4 regions of the Bacillus sp. SRL337 genome follow, and region 4 is predicted to be linked to each of the others. Evidence: riboswitches for the same ligand, from Rfam matches in the RefSeq annotation. Region 4 holds a riboswitch; each other region holds the start of a gene.
What was found. Region 4 has a riboswitch for S-adenosylmethionine ahead of AC4E8A_RS10470 (2,3-diketo-5-methylthiopentyl-1-phosphate enolase). Riboswitches for the same ligand answer to the same signal wherever they lie in the genome.
Positions count from the first base shown of each region.

Region 1: linked by a shared signal. The riboswitch ahead of fbpA (Fur-regulated basic protein FbpA) and the one ahead of AC4E8A_RS10470 (2,3-diketo-5-methylthiopentyl-1-phosphate enolase) in region 4 are both predicted to bind S-adenosylmethionine.
Region 2: linked by a shared signal. The riboswitch ahead of AC4E8A_RS02480 (5-methyltetrahydropteroyltriglutamate--homocysteine S-methyltransferase) and the one ahead of AC4E8A_RS10470 (2,3-diketo-5-methylthiopentyl-1-phosphate enolase) in region 4 are both predicted to bind S-adenosylmethionine.
Region 3: linked by a shared signal. The riboswitch ahead of AC4E8A_RS20015 (O-acetylhomoserine aminocarboxypropyltransferase/cysteine synthase family protein) and the one ahead of AC4E8A_RS10470 (2,3-diketo-5-methylthiopentyl-1-phosphate enolase) in region 4 are both predicted to bind S-adenosylmethionine.

Region 1 covers NZ_OZ481793.1:2,218,523-2,224,626, forward strand. Annotated here, with positions in the region: gene AC4E8A_RS11110 (AI-2E family transporter) at 51-1,163, shown strand; gene AC4E8A_RS11115 (hypothetical protein) at 2,070-2,255, opposite strand; SAM riboswitch class I at 2,558-2,669, shown strand; gene fbpA (Fur-regulated basic protein FbpA) at 2,749-2,943, shown strand; gene AC4E8A_RS11125 (ISL3 family transposase) at 3,194-4,414, shown strand; gene AC4E8A_RS11130 (SDR family oxidoreductase) at 4,673-5,434, shown strand; gene AC4E8A_RS11135 (methylated-DNA--[protein]-cysteine S-methyltransferase) at 5,752-6,104, opposite strand, start outside.
Region 2 covers NZ_OZ481793.1:488,776-494,879, forward strand. Annotated here, with positions in the region: gene AC4E8A_RS02470 (MDR family MFS transporter) at 1-106, shown strand, start outside; gene AC4E8A_RS02475 (MFS transporter) at 288-1,532, shown strand; SAM riboswitch class I at 1,755-1,856, shown strand; gene AC4E8A_RS02480 (5-methyltetrahydropteroyltriglutamate--homocysteine S-methyltransferase) at 1,946-3,049, shown strand; gene AC4E8A_RS02485 (MFS transporter) at 3,389-4,582, shown strand; gene AC4E8A_RS02490 (hypothetical protein) at 4,819-5,400, opposite strand; gene AC4E8A_RS02495 (hypothetical protein) at 5,615-6,104, shown strand, end outside.
Region 3 covers NZ_OZ481793.1:3,956,630-3,962,733, reverse strand. Annotated here, with positions in the region: gene AC4E8A_RS20030 (hypothetical protein) at 441-1,034, shown strand; gene AC4E8A_RS20025 (peroxiredoxin family protein) at 1,027-1,614, shown strand; gene AC4E8A_RS20020 (trans-sulfuration enzyme family protein) at 1,769-2,899, shown strand; SAM riboswitch class I at 3,300-3,416, shown strand; gene AC4E8A_RS20015 (O-acetylhomoserine aminocarboxypropyltransferase/cysteine synthase family protein) at 3,526-4,824, shown strand; gene metX (homoserine O-acetyltransferase MetX) at 4,828-5,868, shown strand; gene AC4E8A_RS20005 (S41 family peptidase) at 6,013-6,104, shown strand, end outside.
Region 4 covers NZ_OZ481793.1:2,115,963-2,122,066, forward strand. Annotated here, with positions in the region: gene AC4E8A_RS10460 (carbon-nitrogen family hydrolase) at 1-780, opposite strand, end outside; gene AC4E8A_RS10465 (pyridoxal phosphate-dependent aminotransferase) at 884-2,062, shown strand; SAM riboswitch class I at 2,231-2,332, shown strand; gene AC4E8A_RS10470 (2,3-diketo-5-methylthiopentyl-1-phosphate enolase) at 2,621-3,829, shown strand; gene AC4E8A_RS10475 (2-hydroxy-3-keto-5-methylthiopentenyl-1-phosphate phosphatase) at 3,826-4,509, shown strand; gene AC4E8A_RS10480 (methylthioribulose 1-phosphate dehydratase) at 4,493-5,119, shown strand; gene AC4E8A_RS10485 (cupin domain-containing protein) at 5,134-5,676, shown strand; gene AC4E8A_RS10490 (FMN-dependent NADH-azoreductase) at 5,829-6,104, opposite strand, start outside.

The DNA of each region.
Region 1 (6,104 bases), 100 kb from region 4:
GCTTCCTGTTATAATCAAGCCATTACATAATTGAATAAAGAGGTAATGTCGTGTCTAAGAAAAATTTGCAGTTCTGGTTGATACAAATCCTTTTGATTGTGTTAATTGTATTTGTATCTACGAAAATCTCATTTTTGTTTCATCCTATCACCATTTTTATCACAACGCTGTTTTTCCCGATTTTGATCACACTGTTTTTGTACTTCCTTCTGAACCCGATTGTCAACTACCTTCAGCGCTTCAAAGTGCCAAGGGTTGTGGCCATCCTGATTATTTACGTATTGATCATCGGATTGCTGGTTCTGGCTATTGGCAACATTGTCCCGACAATCACAAAACAGTTCACAGCACTTGCCAATGAACTTCCTAAGTATGCTTCAGAAACAGTCCAGTACTTTGAAAATCTGTCTCAATCTGCAGAGTTCAAAGAGTTCATGAATGAACAGCAGGATCTGTTGGATTCAGCACAAGAAAGATTGGTGGGCTTTGCCAACGACCTTCCTACAATTATTACAGGAAGCTTCCAAAACATCTTAGGGTTGGTTGCCAATATTGCCATCATCCTTGTGACTGTACCGCTCCTTCTCTTCTACATGTTTAAGGATGGCCATAAGTTCCCTGTCGCGGTCTCAAAGTTTTTGCCGGCTGCGTATAGAAAAGAAGCCATGAACATCATGAAGGAAACGGGAAGTACACTGGCCGCCTATATTCAAGGCCAGGTTACAGTCGGCTTGTTTGTCGGAGTCCTTTCGCTGATCGGGTATCTGATCATTGATTTACGATTTGCGTTGGTCTTGGCGATAACTGTTTCTGTCACAAACATAATCCCGTATGTGGGCCCATTGATTGGCGGTGCTCCGGCAGTCATTGTTGGCTTATTCGAATCACCTACAAAAGCCTTTCTTGTCCTGCTCATCCTTGTGATTGCACAGCAAGTGGAAGGAAATATCCTTTCCCCGCTCATTTTAGGAAAAACGCTGGATACCCACCCGGCAACGATCGTCATCCTGTTATTGGCGGCCGGAAATTTAGCAGGCGTGCTGGGAATGATCCTTGCTGTTCCTACTTATGCGGTCACCAAGACCATCATCATTAATTTGGTGAAATTTTTAAAGGCCAAAAAAGAAGCTAAACTCAGAGTTGAACCAGGGCCTGAAGGGTAAAAAAGAGTCCCTTGAACATAAAATGTAACTCGTTCGGTTGAGAGGGAGAAAATGCCTATTTGCTGGTGGTTTTGCCGGTTAAAATACAAAGACTTTTGCAGGCTGTTTTGAAGTGTAATATGTATGAAAAAATTGCCCAAAAAAGAGGAGCTGCCAACGACCTTGCAGCTCCTCACTTCTATTATGCGTTATTTAATAAAGCCCCAGATCGGTTGAACAGCGGGTTTCCCGTTAAACTTTGCATTCTTCAGCAATGAAACCAGGTTCTTTGCTAATTGAGGTTTATAGAGGGAAAAATTCCCCTTAATTAGCAAATAGTATTGAAAACAGCTTAAATAGAGGGAGAATTTCCTCTTATTTGACTCAAAAAACGTGAAAATAGGCAGCTTTGCTTTGTATAAAGGGAAAAACTCCCCTTATTTTCCGCAAAAACCACGTCTACTCTACATCTAACGGTAAAATCTCCCCTTATTTTTTCTATCACTCGTTACTCCCCCTTTCTCTTCCCATCTAGTGTATCTGGCAATAACGAATCCGCGGACAAATTTGTACCATAAAATGCAGACCAGTTTGCAACACCACATACATTTATGCGGTAGTGCAAATTGGCCTGCAAATCAGTATGCCACAATAAGCGAAAAAACTTCAAAACCATTGGTATGCCGATAAAAAAGCCGATACAAAATGCTATGCAAATTGTACCGCAAATTACCTTTCAATTTATTGGTTTCTCCCTCTGTACTGAACGGGTTAATAGAAAATGTTCACGGGGGACTTTTTTATTGTATTGCCTGTTCCTGACTTGACGAATCAGCTGCACCATTATTCTTGCTGCCGTTGAGGAATCAATATCTCAACCTAAAAGGCTATTCCGCACCAAGCTGTGAAGGAAATTTGCAAAAGCCTCTAAACTGTTTGGTCCCGTCTGTCACATGCAACAAGAGACTCAGTTATATCCTTCATTGAAACCGTTTGTCCGACGAACAAAGGCATTAACTTCCCGACAATCGGTCCCTCTATCAGCGTTATTAATAAACTGACTATCACCCACAAAATGAGCATCATCTTCATGGTCACCAGATAAATATTCATGCTAAAACCGCCTTCGAGATCGATAATGACAAGAGGAGTCGTGCGGGAAGGATAGGATAGAAATCACCAAGATCAAGAGGCATCCTTCTCTGCTGTTTCTTGGAAGTCTTGTTTTTGTTTGCCCATATCACTTCTCCCCTTTCTTTCGGTACCTCGTTATTACAGCGGTATCGGGAATCCACTATAAGGGAACGTTTGTGAATGCATTTAAAGTTTACATAATAATATTATGTGTTATAGACTTAAATTCTAGTTGACAGGTCGGAATAGTAAGTTTAAACTTAGAAGTAATAAAAAGGAAATACTTATCCAGAGAGGTTGAGGGACAGGCCCTGAGAAACCTCAGCAGCAGAATCACGGTATAACGTGGGCACTGTGCTAATTCCTGCAGGCAGATTGCTTGGAAGATAAGTTGAGGTTGAAGCACCAAAAGAATGATCTCCCTCTTCTTGTCATTTGATAGATAAATTCATAGGGAGGAATTTTTTTTTTTATGGGTGAATTAAAAGAAACAGTTGAAAACCGGCGAAACGAGTTAATCAGAAAGTTGATTAAATTGGACCAATATAAGACAAACCAAGAGCAGCTTTTGGATTTATCGTTACCCGATCTTGAATATACATTTTACAAAAATCAGTTGAGTGGTCACCCTCATGACAGTATGCAATCCATCCGTTGGAGAAAATAATGTCTAAAAAGACAAATGAACGTGTTCATTTGTCTTTTTTTATGGCTCTTTTCGTAAACTTTGCTGCTACTTAATATGAATCTCAATTACTATTTTGGTCATTCACCGGATAACCCCCTGTGATCAGGAATCTCCCTTTTCCGGGCTCTATTATATTTGTTGGGGTAGGTTTTAAGGCAAAAAAATACACGCAAGCTCCTTAATCTTTTACACTTGAGTTGACTAGAAACAAGACAAAGATAGGAGTTGCGTGTACATGCATTTTAACATGGTTTTACCTGGATTAGAAGAGGTTAGGATTTTGAAAGCTGAGGAAATAGGGGAGGCATACCACCTGCATATTGAATTGCCCAAAAGGAAACATATGTGTCCTGCTTGTGGTGATCAAACGACCAAGGTACATGATTATCGTCTTCAAAAGATTCAACACCTTAAGCTCTTCGAAAGGACTACTTACTTGTTCTATCGAAGACGGAGGTACAGCTGCCACTGCGGCAAACGCTTTGCCGAAGATAATCGTTTTGTCCAACGGTATCAACGACATACCATTGAATGGAACCAAGCCTTAGGCCTCCGGGTGATTCAAGGGAAGAACTTCAAAGATACAGCCTGCCAGTTCCGCACATCTCAGGCCACAGTAATCAGGCGTTTTGATCATATTTCTGCCTCTCAGTTAAAAGAGGTTGAAAAGCTCCCACCTGTGATTGCGATCGATGAGTACAAAGGAGATACCAATGCAGGAAAGTACCAGTTAATTATAGCTAACGGGGAGACTAGAGAGCCATTGGATATACTTCCAAACCGCTCAGTAAGCACCATTAAGAAATACCTTCGGGAAAAGGGTTCAGAAGTTCAATTGGTCGTGATGGATATGAGCCATGCCTTTAAATCTGCGGTTCAAAAAGCATTGGGTTCGCCTATTATTGTGGCGGACAGATTTCACTTTTCCCGCTATATCCATTGGGCTTTAGAACGCGTGAGAAGGCGTGTCCAAAAAGATTTTCATCCATATGACCGCAAGAAATGTAAAAGAATGAAGCACATTTTTCATAAGCCATATAGCCAATTAAATGATCGGCAACACTGGTATTTAGAAAGGTATCTTGGTTTGTCTGAAGAGCTGCGCACAGCTTTTGCGTTAAAAGAAGCCTACAGGTTATGGTTTGAAGAGGCGAAGGAAATTGGTACGTCAGCTCCCAATAAGGTTAAAGAGGGATTGTACAACTTTTACCGACAGGTTGAAAATTCAAGCTTAAAGGAGTTTCACCAGGCTATTCAGACCTTAAAGAACTGGCAGACTGAAGTATTAAATAGCTTTGCCTTCAACTATAATAACGGTTTCGTCGAGGGATTAAACAATCAAACGAAGGTCATTAAAAGAAATGCCTTTGGGTTTAGACGATACGACCGTTTTAGACTTAGAGTACTATTGCATCACCAATTTAAATCAAAAGGAATTAATGTGGGATAAGGAGCGAGTGCTCCTACCCCAACATTTGACGTAGAACCCTTTTCCGAGGGGAAATCCATGGTATACAGGGGAAAAATCCGGCTCTTGGAATTTGTCCAAAAACAGCCTTTTTTAATTATCTGCCTGCCTCCCGCCTCCCATTCAATCTTGCTAATAGATTTCAGTTATGAATGTATATTAAAATAATCCTGATTCCCCCTGTGCATGTTTATTCCAATCGTGCCAACAATAATCCTGAACGAAGAAAGGAGATCCATCATGAAACTTTCTGGGAATACAATCCTTATTACAGGCGGAAGTGCAGGAATCGGCCTGGCTTTTGCCCAACGGTTTTTGGATGCTGGAAATAAAGTGATTGTTTGCGGCCGCCGTGAGTCAACATTGAAGAAAGCCAAAGAAAAACACCCTGAACTTATTACCCGTGTGTGTGATATTTCGAAGGAGCCCGACCGCACAGCCTTGTTTGAATGGGTAACAGAACACCATCCCGAAGTGAATGTACTGGTCAATAATGCTGGTATCCAGCAGCGTTTTCATGTATTAAGAGCTGAAGCAAAGACGGATTGGGATTATTTTAAGAATGAAATCACCACTAACATTGAAGCTCCCTTTCATCTATCCATGTTGTTTGCGCCGCTATTTGCAAAACAAACAGAGGCTGCGTTCATTAATGTCACTTCAGGGCTGGCGTTCACACCGATGGCCATTGCGCCGATATATTCGGCCACTAAGGCAGCATTCCATTCATTCACAATGAGCTTGAGACACCAGCTTTCTGATACTTCGGTGGAAGTCATCGAGGTAGCCCCTCCTGCTGTCAATACTGATTTAGGCGGTGCGGGGCTGCATACCCAAGGCGAGCCGCTGGATGATTTTGCTGATGGTATTTTTTCGGGGTTAAAAGAAGGCAAATGGGAAATAGGTTATGGTTCATCCGCAGAGCGGTTACGAATGTCGCGGGATGAAATTGATGTATATACTAAGAAAATGTACGATGCCATGAAAGACAGTATTGAATAGCGCCTAGACACCAAAAGGACAATCCCCGGGGATTGTCCTTTTTATATTCCAAATCAAGATAAGATTTTCTTTCTACTAAATAAATTATCCGCAAGTTTTCTTCTTTTCATAATCTCCCGCGTTTTCAACTTCAAAGCCGGATAGAACATGATTAGATGAAATCTAGATGCACTATTCAACATGGAAACATCAAAAAGGCTTTCCATAATCCAATGCATACTTATTTCATTATAAATTCCCGAACATTCATTCTGCAGCTTGGATGTTCAGGATATGTTGCTGCCTGGGATGCATCTTTTCCCCTCACAAAACAAGGATTAGAGGTTGCGTGATAAGCAGCCTCCCTTTAGTAATTTATGACAGCAATTGCTTTCATGCTGAAGAAGCCATTCCTTTCTCCCGATCCCCCCTGCATATCCTGTCAACTTCCCATTTGAGCCGATAATTCGGTGGCATGGGACCACAATGCTTAATTTATTTCTTCCATTGGCACTTCCTACAGCTCTGTACGCTTTCTCCTTGCCTATCCCTGCTGCAATATCATTGTAGGCAGCTGTTTGGGCATATGGTATTTTTGTAAGGGCGTTCCATACAGATAATTGGAATGCGGTTCCACTTTGAACGTAAGGAAATGTAAATTCCAAGCGTCTTCCTTTAAAATATTCATCCA
Region 2 (6,104 bases), 1.6 Mb from region 4:
CAGCTTACACACAGTCTTTATAATTCTCGTGGTACTAGCAGTTTGCGCCATCGTGACAGCAGGAATGTTACTTGGTGAAAAAGGGAAACAACTCTCATTGAATTAGAAAGTAAAATAGTGAAAATCAAAAGTAATGCGCCGTCCTAAAGATCTGCGCATTGCTTTTTTTTATGCCGTTTTCACTCTTCGGCCAAAGAGATCGTTCCCTTGTTCATTTTGATCTTTTGTTCCTACTTTTTGGCGTAACCCATATATATAGGAGTAAAAGCAAACAGGAGTAGATCTCATTGAGCAAAAACAACAATAAATTCAGATGGATCATATTTGCTTCCGTATTGTTCACTTATTTGATCATATCGAGCCAGCGGACGGCTCCGGGCTTGATCACAGACAAATTGATGGCTGACTTCAGTGTGACGGCGTCCACCATAGGATTGGTGGCAAGTATTCAGTTTTTTGTATACACCGGTTTACAGATTCCAATGGGGATTTTGGTTGATCGTTATGGACCCAATGTTTTTCTTATTTTCGGTGCGGCACTTACGGGTATAGGGACAATCCTTTATAGCCTCGGCACACATGCATTCATCCTGTTTTTTGCACGGATCCTCACGGGAATAGGGGATGCCACGATCTGGGTAAGTATGGTGTTAATCCTTAGTTTATGGTTTGGCAAGGAGGAATTTCCACGATTGATTGGTTTTGCCGGGATGACAGGAAGTCTTGGTTTCTTACTGGCAACCGTTCCTTTCTCTGCAGTCATCGTCTCGCTTGGATGGAGGGAAGCATTTCTAACAGCGGGGATTCTTTTGTGTCTGTGCAGTTTCTTTCTGTATTTGATACTTGTAAAAAAACCAAAGCAATCTTTATTTGTGAAAAGTAACGTACAACATGAAAAAATAGCAGTCGTACTGCGAAGAATATTCCTGAACCGCCAGGCATGGGCCTTATTCTTGTGTCATTTTGGGATTGTAGGGGGATATATAGGGTTTATTGGGTCATGGGCAGTTCCATATACAATGGATATGTATGGGATGACGCGTATACAAGCAAGCCAACTCATTATGATCAGTCTAATTGGCGCATTGGTTGGCGCCCCTCTGATAGGATGGGTTTCAAGCAGTTTAGGAAAAATCAAACGGCCTTATGTTGTTTTTCATATCATGGTTCTAACGTGTTGGGCTGCCTTTCTTTTATTTAAAGGACATCCGCCGTTTTTTTTGCTGATCGTCCTGATTTTTCTCATAGGATTCGGATTCGGCGCCAATTCATTGACGTTTGCCGCTGTTCGTAAATCGTTCCCTGTCACGGAATCTGGTATCGTTTCCGGGTTTGCGAATACCGGCGGTTTTCTCAGTGCGGTTTTGCTGCCGGGCGTTTTCGGATTCATATTGGAATGGGTTCAGTCCACATCGGGGACTATCGGTGTTGGATACTACTACGGTTTCTTTACCCCGGTGATTTTCTCCATGTTTGGCTTGATCGGCGTGATTATTTTAAAAGAAAAGCAGGAAGCAGCCGGGCGGAACTAGTCTGCTGTTCCTGATTCTTTTCCTGGACAGAGATCCTGATCCTCTGGAAACTGTGCAGGGTTTCCTTGTATCGCTGTCTTGGATGTGAACTGTACCCTGAAAACGGGGGTGGCAAAGGGAATGGCCTGTCCTGACCAGTAATTGCAAGAAAATTATAAAAATAAGTTGACATCGGACCGTTTGCCGTTTATAGTGTATTTAATAACTTAATAGTGTTTCATTTTCTTATCCAGAGAGGTGGAGGGACTGGCCCTTTGATACCTCGGCAGCGGACTATTTATAGTACTGTGCCAATTCCAGTAGCGTAATGCTAGAAGATAAGAAGAGACGGTCATTTACATTTGTTTAATCAACCCCTCTTCTTATGCCGAGAAGAGGGGTTTTTACATTTTGCAGAAAAGGAAGGGATTCAGATGACAAAGACATTGGTTGCTGCACCATTCAGAGCGGATCATGTAGGGAGTTTATTAAGGCCGGAGAGGATTCATCGGGCGAGGAAGGAATTTCAGGAAGGAAGCCTATCTTCAGAAGAATTGCACAGCATCGAGACAGAAGAAATTAAACGAATTGTAGACAAACAGATTGAAGTCGGGCTCCAGGCCGTAACCGACGGGGAGTTCCGCCGCAGGTTTTGGCACACCGATTTCCTTGAGCATTTAAATGGTGTGGAGGGATACGTTCCAGAGCACGGGTTCCATTTTAAAGGTGAGGAAACCGAAAGATACGATGTGCGTGTTACAGGGAAGGTTTCGTTTAACCCGGATCACCCGCATGTGAAGGACTTTGTTGAATTCAAAGACATCGTCGGAGACAGGGCGGTTGCCAAACAGACGATTCCAAGTCCCAATCAGTTGTTCAATGCCGGCATCCGTGATTTGGAGATCTATCCGGATGTGCAGGAGTATGCGGAGGATGTAATCCAGACCTATCGTGAGGCTGTAAAAGCTTTTTATGATGCAGGCTGCCGTTATCTGCAATTTGATGATGTCTATATTGCCGGGCTGAACGCGCCGGAGATACCGTTCAACGACAGCGGCTACTCACGGGAGGAACTGATTGATTTAGCCTTGCACGTGGTGAACAGTGTATTGGAGGATAAGCCGGATGACCTGATTGTGACGACTCATCTCTGCAGAGGCAACTACCGGTCGAAATGGGCCTTCGAAGGCAGCTATGCCAAAATTGCGCCTGTGTTATTTGCCAAAGAGAAAGTAAACGGATTTTTCCTGGAATATGATGATGACCGTTCTGGTGACTTCAAGCCGTTGGATTACATACCAGACGGAGGGCCGAGGGTTGTGCTTGGTGTGTTCACGTCAAAGCATGGTACGTTGGAAGACAAGGAAAACATCAAGGCACGTATTGAAGAGGCAACACAATTTGTGCCTCTGGAACAATTGTGTATCAGCCCGCAGTGCGGTTTTGCCTCCACGCATCACGGAAATATTCTAACCGAAGAAGAACAATGGGAGAAGCTGAAGTATATTGTGGATGTTTCCAGAGAAATTTGGGGATAAGATTCTAATCGGGACGGGGCTGCCTCGTCCTGATTTTTTTGGAGGGCTGCAGACCTGTCCGCCAGGTTGTCTGGTGTTCGAAAGAGTTATATAATGGAAGTATCTTAGACATAAAGGAGGGAATATCATGCAATCGTTCACTTTAGATATCAAAGAAGAGAAAAAATATCTTGTCTTCATGATGTCTATTTTTGGATTTTCAGCTGCCAACGGGACAAGTCTGTCCATTTTCAGCTGAGGATTTAATCTGAACGATTCATGGATTTCCTAAAGATAGTCACGACCACAGGGGATCTCCCTGTGGTTTTTTACTTTTATGTTTAAGAGAGGGCGTATTTTATGGCTATAAAACAAAATAATATATACTTGCTTTATTTTTATCTATTTTTTGCTCAGTTATTTTTTGACCGGGCGTTGTGGGTCATCTACCTTGGCGACAAGGGGTTAACATTCGGAGAAATCGGAATTTTAGAAGCGTTTCTTCATTTAGCAATCGTTCTTTTCGAGGTTCCGACCGGAATGGTGGCTGATTTATATGGAAGGAAGGTCAGCCTGATAATCGGGAATGTTTTCAGTCTTCTTTACGGATTGTTTATGCTGATCAGCGGCACATTTTCAATGTTCACTCTTGCCTTTTTATCCATGGGGCTCCTGGTCACATTCCACTCCGGGGCCGAGCAGGCATTTGCTTATGACACATTGAAAAGTCAAAATCGTGAAAAAGAGTATACGAGGGTCATTGGAAGTATGACCGCTCTCAGCTTATTATCGTTGAGCCTTGCCAAATTCCTCGGCGGCTTCATGGCCGATATCAGCTGGGAGTGGGTGTACGGTTCAACTATTTTCACCCATGTCCTTGCGATTGTTCCGCTCTTATTTATGAAGGAACCAGACCGCGAAGAGCCGGAAGAAATTTCGGGACGCTGGTATCACCAATGGGTTCACCAATTCAAGTTGGGGATCAATGTCTGGAGAAAGAATTCTGTCATTCACCAGCCTGTCGCACTCTTTATTTTAGCGAGTGCCGTCATGGTGATCATTGTGTTCTACGGGCAGGAATACTTCATTCAATTGGGATATTCCCCCGTGGTGGTCGGGGCTGTTTTTACAATTGAGGGGCTCCTGGGAGTGGCGATGGCCAAGATGGCATACAGGGTGGAAAGGCGATTCAAGTTTTTCAATATTTTATACTATGGGTTCGGCATGTTTCTTCTATTCTTTGTGCTTTTCATCTTTGCCAGTGACTGGGCCATCCTGTTGTCGTTTCTTTTCCTTGCGCAGCTGCTGAGCCTGTTTGAACCAATCTTCAGCTCGTTCGTGCAGCAATTTTTAAAAAGCAATATCAGGTCTACTTTCCTTTCGCTTATCGGGCTGCTGGAAAGTTTCGTCATCATGATCAGCTTTCCGTTATTCGGATTTGCGATAGAACGAATCGGTTTCACCAACGGCTTTACTGGCCTTTTGCTTGCCTTCTTTTTTCTGGCAGCGGGGTATCTGGCGGACCAAAGAGTGAAGATGCATCGAAAATCTTGAATGGTAAAGTCAAAAGCTGAAGTTCCCATGCGATCTTCAGCTTTTTTATTGTTTAGCAAGTTATAAAACGGTTGGGGTGTGGATATTGAGGGATAGGTCTGCATCCAGCTCCAGCGGCCAGCACCTCGGGGGCATAAGCCAAGCCGTCAAGAAGGTTAAAGACCAGCCTTCCCGCCGGATCGTCTTATGGCTGTCGGGGCTGATCAAGTCGCTTTCGCTTTTGTTATTGACCATGGCTACTCAAGCCAACCGGAGCCAGGTGGAAATCCGATATAACTGGATGCTTCGGCCCCGATCATGGTCCTGCCTTCATATTCATAGCGGTTAAGATTCCTGGCGATGACAATCTTTTCCCCTCGTTCACCGTAAATTTCTTTCAGCTCTTCAGACTGTATTTCCGGCCTGAATTCAACGGACAAGTTATAAATCTGGTCTTCATCCCGCTTTACCGGCAGAACGATATTTTTGGACCTGGCTTCGACGGTCCCTTCATAAACCGGGGTCTCCACAGGCTGGACACTTTCGTCCGCAATCCCTCTTAGGGAAGCGCCCTTTGGATACTCCCTTAATATGATGTTCAAAATCGTTCCCTTTGGCAAGGCTGTTTCCAGCTTCAGGGTGATTTGCTTTTCTCTATATACAACATCCCCATTCAGAAACACACTCACAGGTTCTTTCTTAATCGTGTCATTGGGAGTGCTGGGCTGCCCATCAGCTTGGGCAATTGGGCGTGGCGAAGAAACCCCGTTTAGATCCATCTCTATACGGCAGCCGCTTAAAAGCAGCAATAGAACCATCATCATACATGCCTTTTTCACTATAAAACAAGCCCCCTTTGGATATGACCTTGGTTCCTATTGAAATGGCTGGTTACTATATCTTTTCTACTATATGCGGGGATATTCCTGCATAGTGGTCTTAATGAAAAATAGGAGAACTTCTAATATCGATCAATCATTTTCTTGAGTAAGGTGATCAATTTCGGAATAATGAATAAAAAGATAGGTTAGTCGGTTTTGGGTGGGGGGCTGTTTGGATGGCGGGGGTAAGGCTGGATTCCTTGTGAGTGAGTTTGTCGCGATTTTTGTGGAATCGGGACAGGAAGGGGCTGGGATTGGGGAAAGGAGTCGCGATTTTGGTGGAATCGGGACAGGAAGAGGCTTGGATCAGGGAAAGGAGTCGCGATTGTGGTGGAATCGGGACAGGAAAGGGCTTGGATTGGGGGAAGGAGTCGCGATTTTGATGGAATCGGGACAGAAAGGGGCTTGGGTCAGGGAAAGGAGTCGCGATTTTGGTGGAATCGGGACAGGAAGAGGCTTGGTTGGGGGAAAGGAGTCGCGATTTTTGTGGAATTGGGACAGGAAGAGGCTTGGATCAGGGAAAGGAGTCGCGATTTTGGTGGAATCGGGACAGGAAGAGGCTTGGTTGGGGGAAAGGAGTCGCGATTGTGGTGGAATCGGGACAGGAAGAGGCTTGGTTGGGGGAAAGGAGTCGCGATTTTGGTGGAATCGGGACAGGAAGG
Region 3 (6,104 bases), 1.8 Mb from region 4:
TTCAGACTGGTCAAGAAGGTCTGCAGCTTTAAGAATCCCCAAGATGGCGGAAGATAGGTGAAAAGGGGCTAATAGAGTCGGGGAAACAGGCGTGATACATGAGTGAGCGCTTCATAAGACCAAAACCGAGCCACAAATAGGATTAGGGTGAGACATGAGGGCTTCATAAGACCAAAAATGATTTCCAAAATTAGATTGGAGTGAGGCATGAGGCTTCATAAGACCAAAACCGAGCCTTGAATAGGATTAGGGTGACACATGAGCGCTTCATAAGACCAAAACCGAACCCAAACTTAGATTAGATGAACAAAACCGTCTTAAGTCGATTAAGAGAATAATTCTTGCTTCGTCCATACTTTGTCTGCCGGCAGCGGCACTGCTGCTGGTATGATGGAAGATAGGAGAAGTGAAATTAAAAAATCATCAGGGCGGGTGTAAGCTTGAAGTGGTATAGTATCGGAGCATTCAGCTTCCCTTCTGCATGGGTGGCGCTGGTGGCAGCTTTTATGGTGACAGGAATATTTATAAGGTTATACTATGATAGAAATAACAACGATTGGTTCGGGAACAGTGTGTTTTCTTTTATCCTGGCATGGAAACTCAGCGTGGTCTTGTTTGATTTTAAGGGAGTCATCAGCCAGCCGCTGTCAATTCTGTACTTCAATGGCGGTTCTAAGGGATTTTGGCTGGGGATCACAATATCCTTGATTTACATAGTGCTAAAAGGGGAAAAACGACAGCTCATCAGTTCGTGGGTGCTGATTGTCCTTGTTTACGAGGGGGCTTCAGGATTCCTCGCTGACAGTGCTTCCGTTTTGAGTGCTTTCAGTCTTCTTATGGGCTTTGTCGTCTTTTATCTCGTGTTGAAAAAAGGGAAGAAAAAACTGTGGATGCTGCTGTTTATAGGGATTCAGCTTGTGAATAATATCTTTCAGGGATCAGCCGCGTGGACGGAGAGTGCGGCTTATATAGTCGTGACGATAGTTGTTCTCGTCATAGACAGAGGCAGAAAAAGGAGGGATGTTCATGAGTAAAAAGATACTGGGGATAGGGCTGGTTGCAATGCTGGTAGGTTTGTTCGTTGGCAATATCATCATGAATCAGGCGTCTAAAAAGGAAATGGAAGAACAGGTCTCGGAAGAGTTGCAAGAATCCGGACTGGAGGTCGAATTTGGGAGTGAAGGCCCAGGAGAAGGGGAAGCCGCCCCGGATTTCACTTTAACGACAGTAGAGGGAGAAAAAGTCACGCTTTCTGATTACAAGGGGAAGAAAGTAATCTTAAACTTCTGGGCGACATGGTGTCCACCATGCAAGGCGGAAATGCCGCACATGCAGGAATACTATGAAAACTACCATGAAAAGGCAAATGTCGAAATGTTGGCTGTCAACCTGACAACCATTGATGAGGGCAAGCCGACGATTGAAAAATTTGTCGAGGAGTATGGGCTGGCATTCCCGATTCCGCTGGATGAGGAAGGAACACAAGGGACCATTTATCAGGCGCAAACCATCCCGACTTCCTATATAATCGACACAAAGGGTACGATCCGGCATAAGATCTTTGGCCCAATGAATAAGGACATGATGATCCAGCTTGTGGATTCTATGGACTAAGCCCATCTGCTTCGGGGACAGTCCCCTGTTACTTTAGCGTAACAGGGGACTGTCCCCCACTACGGTAGTGCGTTAAAATAGTAAAGCATGACAGGCGAAATCGGCTGTCGTATAATGGGGAAAAGGTGCTTTTACTAGAAAAGGGGTTCATGAGATGAAATTTGACACAAAAGTTGTACACAGCACGCTACATAACCGCAGCATCAAAAGCAAAACGACACCGATTTATCAAACCTCTGCTTTTTCATTTTCATCCCTGGAGGAACTAGAAGGTTTTTATGAAGGGAAATCGCCCTACTTATATACAAGATCGGGCAACCCGAATACTGATGAATTAGGCGGAATGGTGGCCACTTTGGAAGGAGCGCCTGCCGGAGTTGCGGCAGCATCCGGCCTCGGAGCCATCCTTGCTGGCATCCTGGCCGTCGCGGAGAGCGGAGATCACATCGTGGCGGCAGAAGATATCTACGGCGGTACATACCACCTTTTGAATGATGAATTAAAGACATTCGGGATCACGACTTCTTTTGCTGATTTCAGTGACCCGCAAGAGATCGAAAATAGCATCACACCGCAAACCAAGCTTCTTTTTAGCGAGAGTATTACGAATCCCTTTTTAAGGGTGGAAAATATCGAAGGAATGGTGGCTGCTGCAAGGGAACACGGCATCCGCACCATGATTGATAACACTTTCGCTACGCCTTATCTGCTGAACCCTTACATGACAGGTGTGGATATTATCGCACACAGTGCAACGAAGTATATCGGAGGCCACAGTGATGTAACAGCAGGAGTGACAGTTGGGTCTGAAGAATTGATTGCCGCAGCAAGAAATAAAGTCATTAATCTCGGCCTGAACCTCAGCCCGCACGAAGCATGGCTGACGGTCAGGGGCTGCAAGACTATGTCGCTCAGAATGAAACAGCAATGTGGGAATGCTGCAAAATTGGCAGATTCCCTGAATGATTATCAAGGTGTTGAAAAAGTCTATTATCCAAATACGGCTTCCAAAAAAGGAAACGGAGCTATCGTGACCATCGAGCTTTCTGAGGACAGGGATATCCACACGTTTTTCACAGGCTTAAGCTGGGTGAAGATCGTGCCGACACTAGCGGGTGTAGAAACCACAGTCTCCTATCCGCAAGGAACATCTCATCGTGCTTTAACAGCGGAAGCGAGGGATAAAATCGGCGTAAACTCACAGGTCGTCCGGATTTCTGTCGGGATTGAAGACCCGGAAGATATTATAAAGGCATTTAAGGATGCAGTTGATTTATCCAAATAGTTTTATGTAATTAAAAGGTAACAAATAGATAGTAGAAATTTTTTGGCGTAATGAGAAGGGATAAGATGATCGGCTTATTTTGTCTGAAAAAATGACTGATTGAAGCGGCAGGTGTGCGACCTCGCGGGATGCATCTAGCTCCAGCAGTAAGCCAAGCCTTAGTATACGTTGCCCGCAGTGTTTCGTTTATCTCATGCAGGAGAACTGCAATGTATGCCTCTGGTTGGGGGGCCATTGCCGGTCACGCTGAGTCGTCCACCGGGAGCAGAAATCACAGCACGTTCGCATCATGCCTGAAGTTTTAAAAAATAAATAATTCTGAATATTGATTGACCTGACAGAAACAGTCAGTTATAATCCATATCATACGACATATATATGTTCATAAGTAAATCGATATCTCTTATCGAGAGCGGCGGAGGGAATAGGCCCGATGAAGCCCGGCAACCTACAGGCAGTTTTTTTGCTTGGAAAGGTGCTACATCCTACAGGCTGTAACCAGTCTGGAAGATAAGAGGAGGAGCATTGTTCTTTCAAGCCCTCTTCTTAGCGGAGAGGGCTTTTTTATATGCAAGATTCCTCTTCGCTTCCAGTCAATTTTATAAAAATTTGAGGAGGAACCAATTATGACAAATCATCAATTCGACCCGGAAACACTATTACTGCATGGAGGACAGGAGCCGGATCCCGTTACAGGATCACGTGCCGTCCCGATTTATCAGACGACTTCTTATGTCTTCAATGATACGGAGCATGCGCAGAATTTATTTTCGTTGAGCGAAGCGGGCAACATCTATACGCGTATCGGCAACCCGACCGTCGATGTCCTGGAAAAGAGGATCGCACTGCTGGAAAAAGGGGTGGCGGCAGTGGCTGTTTCCTCGGGAATGGCAGCTATATCCCTGGCGATTTTAAATATAGCGGGAGCCGGCGATGAAATCGTTGCGTCTTCCAAGCTCTACGGAGGCACCTACAACCTTTTTGCTGTTACCCTGCCTCGATACGGCATCAAGGTGAAATTCGTGGACAGCACCGATCCTGAAAATATCCAAGAAGCCATTACAGAGAAAACAAAAGCGGTCTTCGCAGAGACGATCGGGAATCCGAGCCTGAATGTCCTCGACATTGAGAAAGTAGCTGAAGTTGCCCATTCCAACGGTATTCCTTTGATTGTGGATAATACGTTTCCTTCTCCATATGGCTGCCAGCCGATCCAGTATGGAGCAGATATCGTCATCCATTCTGCTACGAAATGGATTGGCGGCCACGGAACGGCAATCGGGGGTATCATCATAGATGGCGGCCGATTTGACTGGGATAGTCTGAAATTCAAAGATTTCACCGAGCCTGATCCGAGCTACAACGGGCTTCGCTATGTAGATGTTGGTGAACCGGCATATGCAGTGAAATTAAGGGTCCAGCTTCTGCGTGATCTGGGTGCCTGCTTAAGCCCGCATAATGCGTTCCTTCTTTTGCAGGGACTTGAAACGCTGCACTTAAGAGTCCCGAAACATAACAGCAACGCATTGGAAATCGCCCGTTACCTGGAGCGGCATCCCTCTGTTGATTGGGTGAGTTACCCTGGGCTTGAAAACCATCCGGCAAATGCCTTGGCTGAACAATATTTGTCCCATGGCCACGGATCCATCGTAAACTTTGGCATCAAAGGCGGAAGAGAGGCAGGGCGAAAATTGATAGACACTATCACCCTGTGGTCCCATGTTGCGAATGTCGGCGATGCCAAGTCACTGATCATCCACCCTGCTTCTACCACGCACCAGCAATTAAGCAGCGAAGATTTGAAGACGACTGGGGTGACGGAGGAACTCATCAGGCTGTCGATTGGATTGGAGTCTGTCAAAGACCTGCAGGCAGATCTAGATCAGGCGATTACAAAAGCAACAGCGGCAACGGCTTCTGTTTAAAAGATGAGCCAGGCAATCTACCAAACTGGGAGTATCGGGATAGGAGATCTCCGGCTGGAAAGCGGCAATTATTTAAGGAGCGTGGAATTGAGCTTTGAGATGGCGGGCAAAATGACAGGTCCAGTTGTCCTTGTCTGCCATGCCCTGACAGGAAGCCATATTAGTGTGGGAACGGAGGATCAGCCCGGATGGTGGAGAGGGTTGGCGGGTCCCTCCTCCTATATCAATACAGATGAATTTTTAGTAGTGACGTTCAATGTTTTGGGAGGCTGTGATGGGTCGACTGGTCCTGCAGCCATTAATCCTGAGACAGGAGCCTGCTATAGAATGACATTCCCTGAACTGACGGTGAGGGATATTGTGAATGCCCAATTCAAGGGGCTTGAGAAGCTGGGGATCATCTCCTTGGAAGCTGTTATAGGAGGATCGCTTGGAGGGATGCAGGCTCTTGAATGGGGCCTGCTTTATCCTTCATTTATCAACAAAGTGTTCCTTCTGGCGAGCAGCCCATATTTTACTGATTATGGGATCGCTTTTAATGCGATCGGAAAAACAGCGATCATTTCAGATCCCAACTGGCGGGATGGGAACTATGGGCACCCTGCGGAAGTGACTGGACTGAAAGTGGCAAGGATGGCGGGTATGGTTACCTATCGATCACCCGCGCTTTTTGAAAAAAGATTTCACCGCAGTAAATCTTCAGAAACCCTGTTCCAAGTGGAATCCTATCTTTTTTATCAGGGAGAAAAATTGGCAAACCGGTTCGACCCTAACAGCTATTTGTATCTGATGGCTGCGATGAACAGCCATGATATCGGGAGAGGCCGCGGCGGCTGGAGTAATGCGGCTGAGCAATTTCAGCCCGAACTGGTGGCGATAGGGTATACGAATGATCTTATTTACCCGCCGGAGGCGATTCGGGAGTTTGCAGACCTGGTCCCTTTATCGGCTTTTTATGAAGTAGAGACTCTTTATGGCCATGATGGATTTTTGACCGAATTTGAGATGTGGGGCCATATTATTGCAACACACTTGGAAAAATAGATTCCGGAACTCATAACTTGTCCTCCTCCGGCATATAGTTTCAATAGCAAAGACATCGCACCGCTGTTTAAGCGTTTTTGTGTGGTGTCTTTTTTATCAGGATATAAAGGATGCTGTTGGAGCTTTTATATAGGAGGGAACGGAATGGAGCAGCGTAAAGGTCTTATAATCATAGCGGCCGCTTCCCTGTTGACTGGGGCAGGGGGAATGTATGGCGGGATGAGTCTAAAAGAATC
Region 4 (6,104 bases):
CTCCGGCCGGCGATCCTGGAAAATCGGGATCTGGTTTCGTACCTGCTTTACTTTTTCCAGATCAAGCTCGGCTGTGATAACGTCTGTCCCTTCGCCTGCTTCAGAGGTCACATCTCCCCCAGGGTCGATGATCATAGAATGGCCGGCGAATTCATTGTCCGGGTCACTGCCGCTGCGGTTGCAGGCTACTATATAGCACTGATTCTCGATCGCTCTCGCCTGAAGCAGCGTGCGCCAGTGACCTACTCGGGCCAATGGCCATTCGGCCACGACGTAAAGTACTTCTGCGCCTCCTGCTGTGTGCGTTCTTAACCATTCCGGGAACCGGATGTCATAGCAGATGAAGGCGGCTGAAGGAACTCCCTCAATTGTCACTGCCCCGCTGGTATCCCCTGCCGAAAGATAGTGGTGTTCATCCATCAGCTTGAATAAATGGACTTTGCTGTATTCGCCGAGAAGGCCGCCATTCCGGTCAAAAGAATATAGCGTATTGGTTACATTTTCTTCGCTTTTCTTAGCAATAGAGCCTCCGACGATATTTGTTTTATATTCTTGAGCAAGGCTTGAAAGGAACTTTTGTGCGTTGATGCCTTTATCATCTGCGATTTCATCAAGCCTCGTCAGGTCGTAACCGGTGGTCCATAGTTCCGGAAGCACGACGACATCGATGTTCGTTTCTTTTTCAAATAAGCGCTGGAACTCATCCGAGACATTTTTATAGTTCTCGTCTGGATTTCCAAATTGTATATCAATCTGCAAGCATGCTACCCTTAAACCCATAGGTCCCCCTCCTCGAAAATTCAAAAAATTAGCTAGACTTTTTTTCATTAACCATATAACATAAGCTACTAGAATTTCAAGAATCTTTCAAAAGGAGCGTCTTATGAAAATCTTCAATCATTCAATAACCTTAGAAAATCTTCCTCAACAGTTTTTCGCCAGACTTGTCAAAGACGTAAGTAAAGTGACTTCTGAAGGACACGATGTGATCAATTTAGCACAGGGAAATCCTGACAAGCCGACCCCGGAACATATCGTTCGTTCGGCACAGGAAGCGGTTGAGAATCCCCTGTTCCATAAATACTCCCCTTTTCGAGGCTATAGCTTCCTTAAGGAAGCAGCAGCTAAGTTCTATAAGCGCGAATACGATGTTGACATCGATCCGGAGACAGAAGTGGCTGTATTGTTCGGAGGAAAGGCAGGCTTAATCGAAGTCAGCCAATGTCTGCTTAATGAAGGGGACACTGCTTTGGTCCCTGATCCAGGTTATCCCGACTACTGGTCGGGAATCGCACTTGCACATGCGCAAATGGAGCCGATGCCTCTCCTGGAAGAAAATCAGTACCTTCCAGATTATTCAAAGATCGATTTAGGTATTCTGGATGAAGCAAAATTGATGTTCTTGAATTATCCAAATAATCCTACCGGAGCCATCGCCACTTCAGAATTTTTCTCAGAGACGGTCGAACTCGCAAATGATCACGACTTCTGTGTGGTCCATGATTTGGCCTATGGTGCCATCGGTTTTGATGGCAAAAAGCCTTTGAGTTATCTTCAGACACCAGGGGCAAAGGATGTCGGAATAGAAATATATACCCTTTCCAAAACCTATAATATGGCTGGATGGAGAGCCGGGTTTGCAGTTGGCAATCCGAGTGTGATCGAGGCATTGAACCTTCTTCAGGATCACTTGCATGTCAGTTTGTTCGGGGGCGTTCAGGAGGCTGCTGCCACTGCACTTACCTCTTCACAGGAATGCGTGGATGAATTGGTATCTTTGTATGAATCCAGACGAAACTTCCTCTTTGAGCGTTTAAAGGAAATCGGCTGGGATGTGGAACCGCCCAAAGGATCCTTCTTCGCCTGGCTGCCTGTGCCAGAAGGCTACACCTCGGAATCCTTCTTTAAGAAATTGCTTGAAGAAGCACATGTCGCGGTTGCTCCTGGAATCGGATTCGGAGATTACGGCGAGGGCTATGTGAGAGTCGGCCTCCTGCAGGAAGAAGATGTCCTGGCAGAAGCAGTGAGGAGAATTGGGAAGCTTGGATTGTTTAAAAAGTAAACCATATCTCAAAATGCTTCCTTGAACATTTTGTTGATGCAGTGCTGATTCAAGATTGAATCGGAGCACCTGGATTGGAAATCCTGCTTACTAAATAAATAATTGACAACATTTCCAACAAGTGTCATAATGCAAGTTGAAATTAACTAAAAATAAATACAATTCCTATTCTTATCAAGAGCAGGCGGAGGGACTGGCCCTATGATGCCCGGCAACCGACTTTTAAAGCACGGTGCTAAATCTTGCAGCAATATTGCTGAGAGATAAGAGAGCTTATTTTGACTGTAAAATAAAACCTCTTCCTCGGCGGGAAGAGGTTTTTTTATTTGGCTCTTTTCGTAACCTTTGTTGCTATTTGATATTCATTCCGAAAAATAGTGGAGTAATGAACCGGAAAAAACCCGTTTAGCAAGAGAGAAAAGAGCTTCTCTCTTCGTTCAGAGCGAAAAACGTAGTATGCAGAAGAAAAATCCGGCTTCTAGGATTTTTCCGGAAGCAACAATGTAAGCGAAAACAGCCTTTTATTTAAAATGCAGAATGTTGAAAGGAGCATCACCTATGTCACACATTACAGCGGTCTATACGGTTCATGGACCGACCGACAATCTGGAGAAAAAAGCGGAAGGCATTGCGCTTGGACTGACGGTTGGATCATGGACGGACCTTCCCCTCCTGGAGCAAAAACAGCTTAAACGCCATAAAGGCCGCGTTGTTTCTGTCGAGGCTTTGGAAGAAAACAAGGGCCTCATCAAAATTTATTATCCGGCAGCCAATTTCAGCAGTGACCTCCCGGCTATTTTAACAACAGTATTCGGCAAGCTTTCATTAGATGGAAAAATCAAATTGACGGATCTTCATTTTTCAGAAGAATTAAAGTCTGTCTTTCCCGGTCCCGGATTTGGTATTGAGGGAATCAGGCAAAGGCTCAACAAGTATGGCCATCCTCTTTTGATGAGTATTTTTAAAAGTGTCTTCGGAAGGGATTTGGACTATTTTTCCGGTCAATTAAGAGACCAGGCGCTTGGCGGAGTTGATATCGTGAAGGATGATGAAATTCTATTTGACAACCCCCTCACTCCGTTTGCCAAGAGGATTACGAAGGCGAAAGAGGTTCTGGATACAGTTTATAACGAGACAGGGCACCGGACATTATATGCCGTCAATTTATCCGGCAAGACATATGATTTAAAAGAAAAAGCGAAACGAGCCAGGGATTTAGGTGCTGATCTTCTTCTCTTCAATGTATTTGCCTATGGTCTTGATGTCCTTCAGTCCATAAGAGAAGATCAAGAAATCGGCCTGCCGATCATGGCCCATCCAGCAGTGAGCGGTGCCCTGACAACCTCACTCCATTATGGGTTTTCGCATCAGCTTCTATTGGGCAAACTGCTCCGGTATGCCGGAGCTGATTTATCCCTCTTCCCTTCCCCATACGGAAGCGTTGCTCTGAAAAAGGAAGCGGCTGTCAGCATAGCAAATGAATTGACTGAAGAAGATTCACAGTTCAAAAAAGCATTTCCGGTCCCATCCGCGGGCATTCATCCGGGATTGACCCCCCTGCTTTACCGGGACTTTGGGGCTGATTCTGTCATTAATGCAGGCGGCGGTATTCATGGGCATCCTCTTGGCGCTGCGGGAGGCGGAAAAGCATTCATTCAAGCAATTCAAGCGGTTGTTGAAGGAATCCCTCTGGGGAAAGCAGCCCGGGAACATGATGAACTTCAGCAGGCGATAAACCTGTGGGGATCAAGCGAGGTACCGGTATGACACGTTTAAGAATATTTTGTGATTTTGACGGTACGATTACGACAACGGACAATATCATTTCCCTTATGAAAAGATTTGCTCCTCCTGAATGGAATGCACTTAAAGATGCCATTCTTTCTCACCAGATTTCAATCAAGGAGGGTGTCGGTGCGATGTTCAGTCTTCTCCCCTCTTCCCTTCGAGATGAATTGGTTCACTACTTACTGGACACCCATCAGCTGCGTCAAGGGTTTAAGGAGTTCATCGACTGGACTCAGCAACAGGAAATAAAGTTGAAGATTGTCAGCGGCGGGATTGATTTCTTTGTAGAACCGATCTTGGATGGGATCATTTCTGCAAAGGAAGTGTACTGCAACAGCGCCGACTTTTCAGGAGATACCATCAGGATCACCTGGCCTCATGCCTGTGATGAGCATTGTAATAATGAATGCGGCTGCTGTAAGACCAGCATTATCCGTCATGAAGCAGAGCCCCGGGATTTCTTAGTGATGATTGGCGATTCGATCACAGATTTGGAAGGGGCAAAAATGGCAGACTTGGTTTTTGCTTGTGATGATTTCCTTGCCGATAAATGCAAGGAGCTTGGATTGAACTACCGTTATTTTGAAACGTTCCATGAAGTGATAGCGGGTTTGGAAGAGATTAATAGAGAGGGTGAAGCACATGAGCAACTATCTTGAAAAGTGGAATGAACTAAGTGAAGTGAAAGCGGAATTGGCAAAGCGGGACTGGTTCTACGGCACAAGCGGTAATTTGTCCATCCGTGTCAGCGGATCCCCCCTTTCCTTCCTGGTAACTGCAAGTGGTAAAGATAAAAGAAAGACGACGTGTGAAGATTTTCTACTCGTCGACGGTGATGGGAATCCTGCTGAAGATACAGATTTAAAGCCTTCTGCAGAGACCCTGCTTCATCTGGAAATTTACCGCCGGACCAATGCCGGCTGCTCTCTCCATGTCCATACGGTAGATAACAATGTCATCTCCGAACTTTATGGAGACAGCCGCGAAGTCGTCTTCAAGGGTCAGGAAATCATCAAGGCATTCGGTCTTTGGAATGAAAATGCCGAACTTCGGCTCCCGATCATACCGAACCATGCTGATATCCCCCTTCTAGCAAGTGAGCTGGTCCGTCACATTCAAGGTGCTTCCGGGGCTGTTCTGATCCGCAATCATGGGATCACAGTTTGGGGAAAGGATGCATTTGAAGCAAAGAAGCATTTAGAAGCATATGAGTTCTTATTCAACTATCATGTTAAACTACTAACCTTGCGCCAAGCTGCGCTTAACTAATAGGAGGAATCAAGATGGCTGTTATAAAAGTTAGGAACACAGGTGAAACCATTTCAGGAGAAGAAAACGTCAGGGGATTTTTAGCCAATCAGGAAGTGCTTTATGAGCATTGGGATGTATCAAAGCTTCCAGCTGAACTACGTGATCGCTGCCAGATCACGGATGATGAAAAGCAAACCGTCATCGACACGTTTGAAAAGGAAATTACATCCTTGGCAGAACGCCGCGGATATGGAAGCTGGGATGTAGTGGCTCTATCGGAAGCAACGCCGAATATTGAAGACCTTTTGAATAAATTTGAGCAGGTTCATACCCATACCGAGGATGAAGTCCGCGCCATTACGGCTGGCCATGGCATTTTCATTATCAAAGGCAGTGACGAAACCGGTTACTTTGATGTCGAGTTGGAAGCAGGCGATGTGATATCTGTCCCTGAGGGAAATCCCCATTTCTTCACACTGATGGAAGATAAGCAGGTTGTGGCTGTCCGCTTGTTCATTGATTCTACAGGGTGGGTTGCTCATCCATTCAAAGATCCAGAATTTCAACAATCATAAGGTATGTTTCGCCAGCGGGCTTGGGGTCGCTGGTTCTTTTATCAGCCGTAAATCATCCTGTATCCCATCAAGAACGGCTGATTAAGCCTGTGTTCCCCCCTCCTCTTTCAATAAAAAAAACCCAGAAGACGCAACGTCTGCTGGGAACACCATTAAAAGGTCTTAGCCAGGTCCTTCGCACGGGCAATTCCATTCTCTTTGATAGCCTGTGCTTTCTCCGGCATTGCGTTATGCCCCTCAATGAATAAGCCTTCAAAGGAAGGAACTCCAAAGAACTGCATGATGTTGTCAAGGTACCGATGTCCCATTTCCATCTGAGCAGCCGGCCCTTCTGAATAAATGCCGCCGCGCGCTTGGATATGAAGCGCTTTTTTATCTGTCAGCAACCCTATCGGCCCTTCAGCTGTGTATTTAAATGCCTTCCCTGC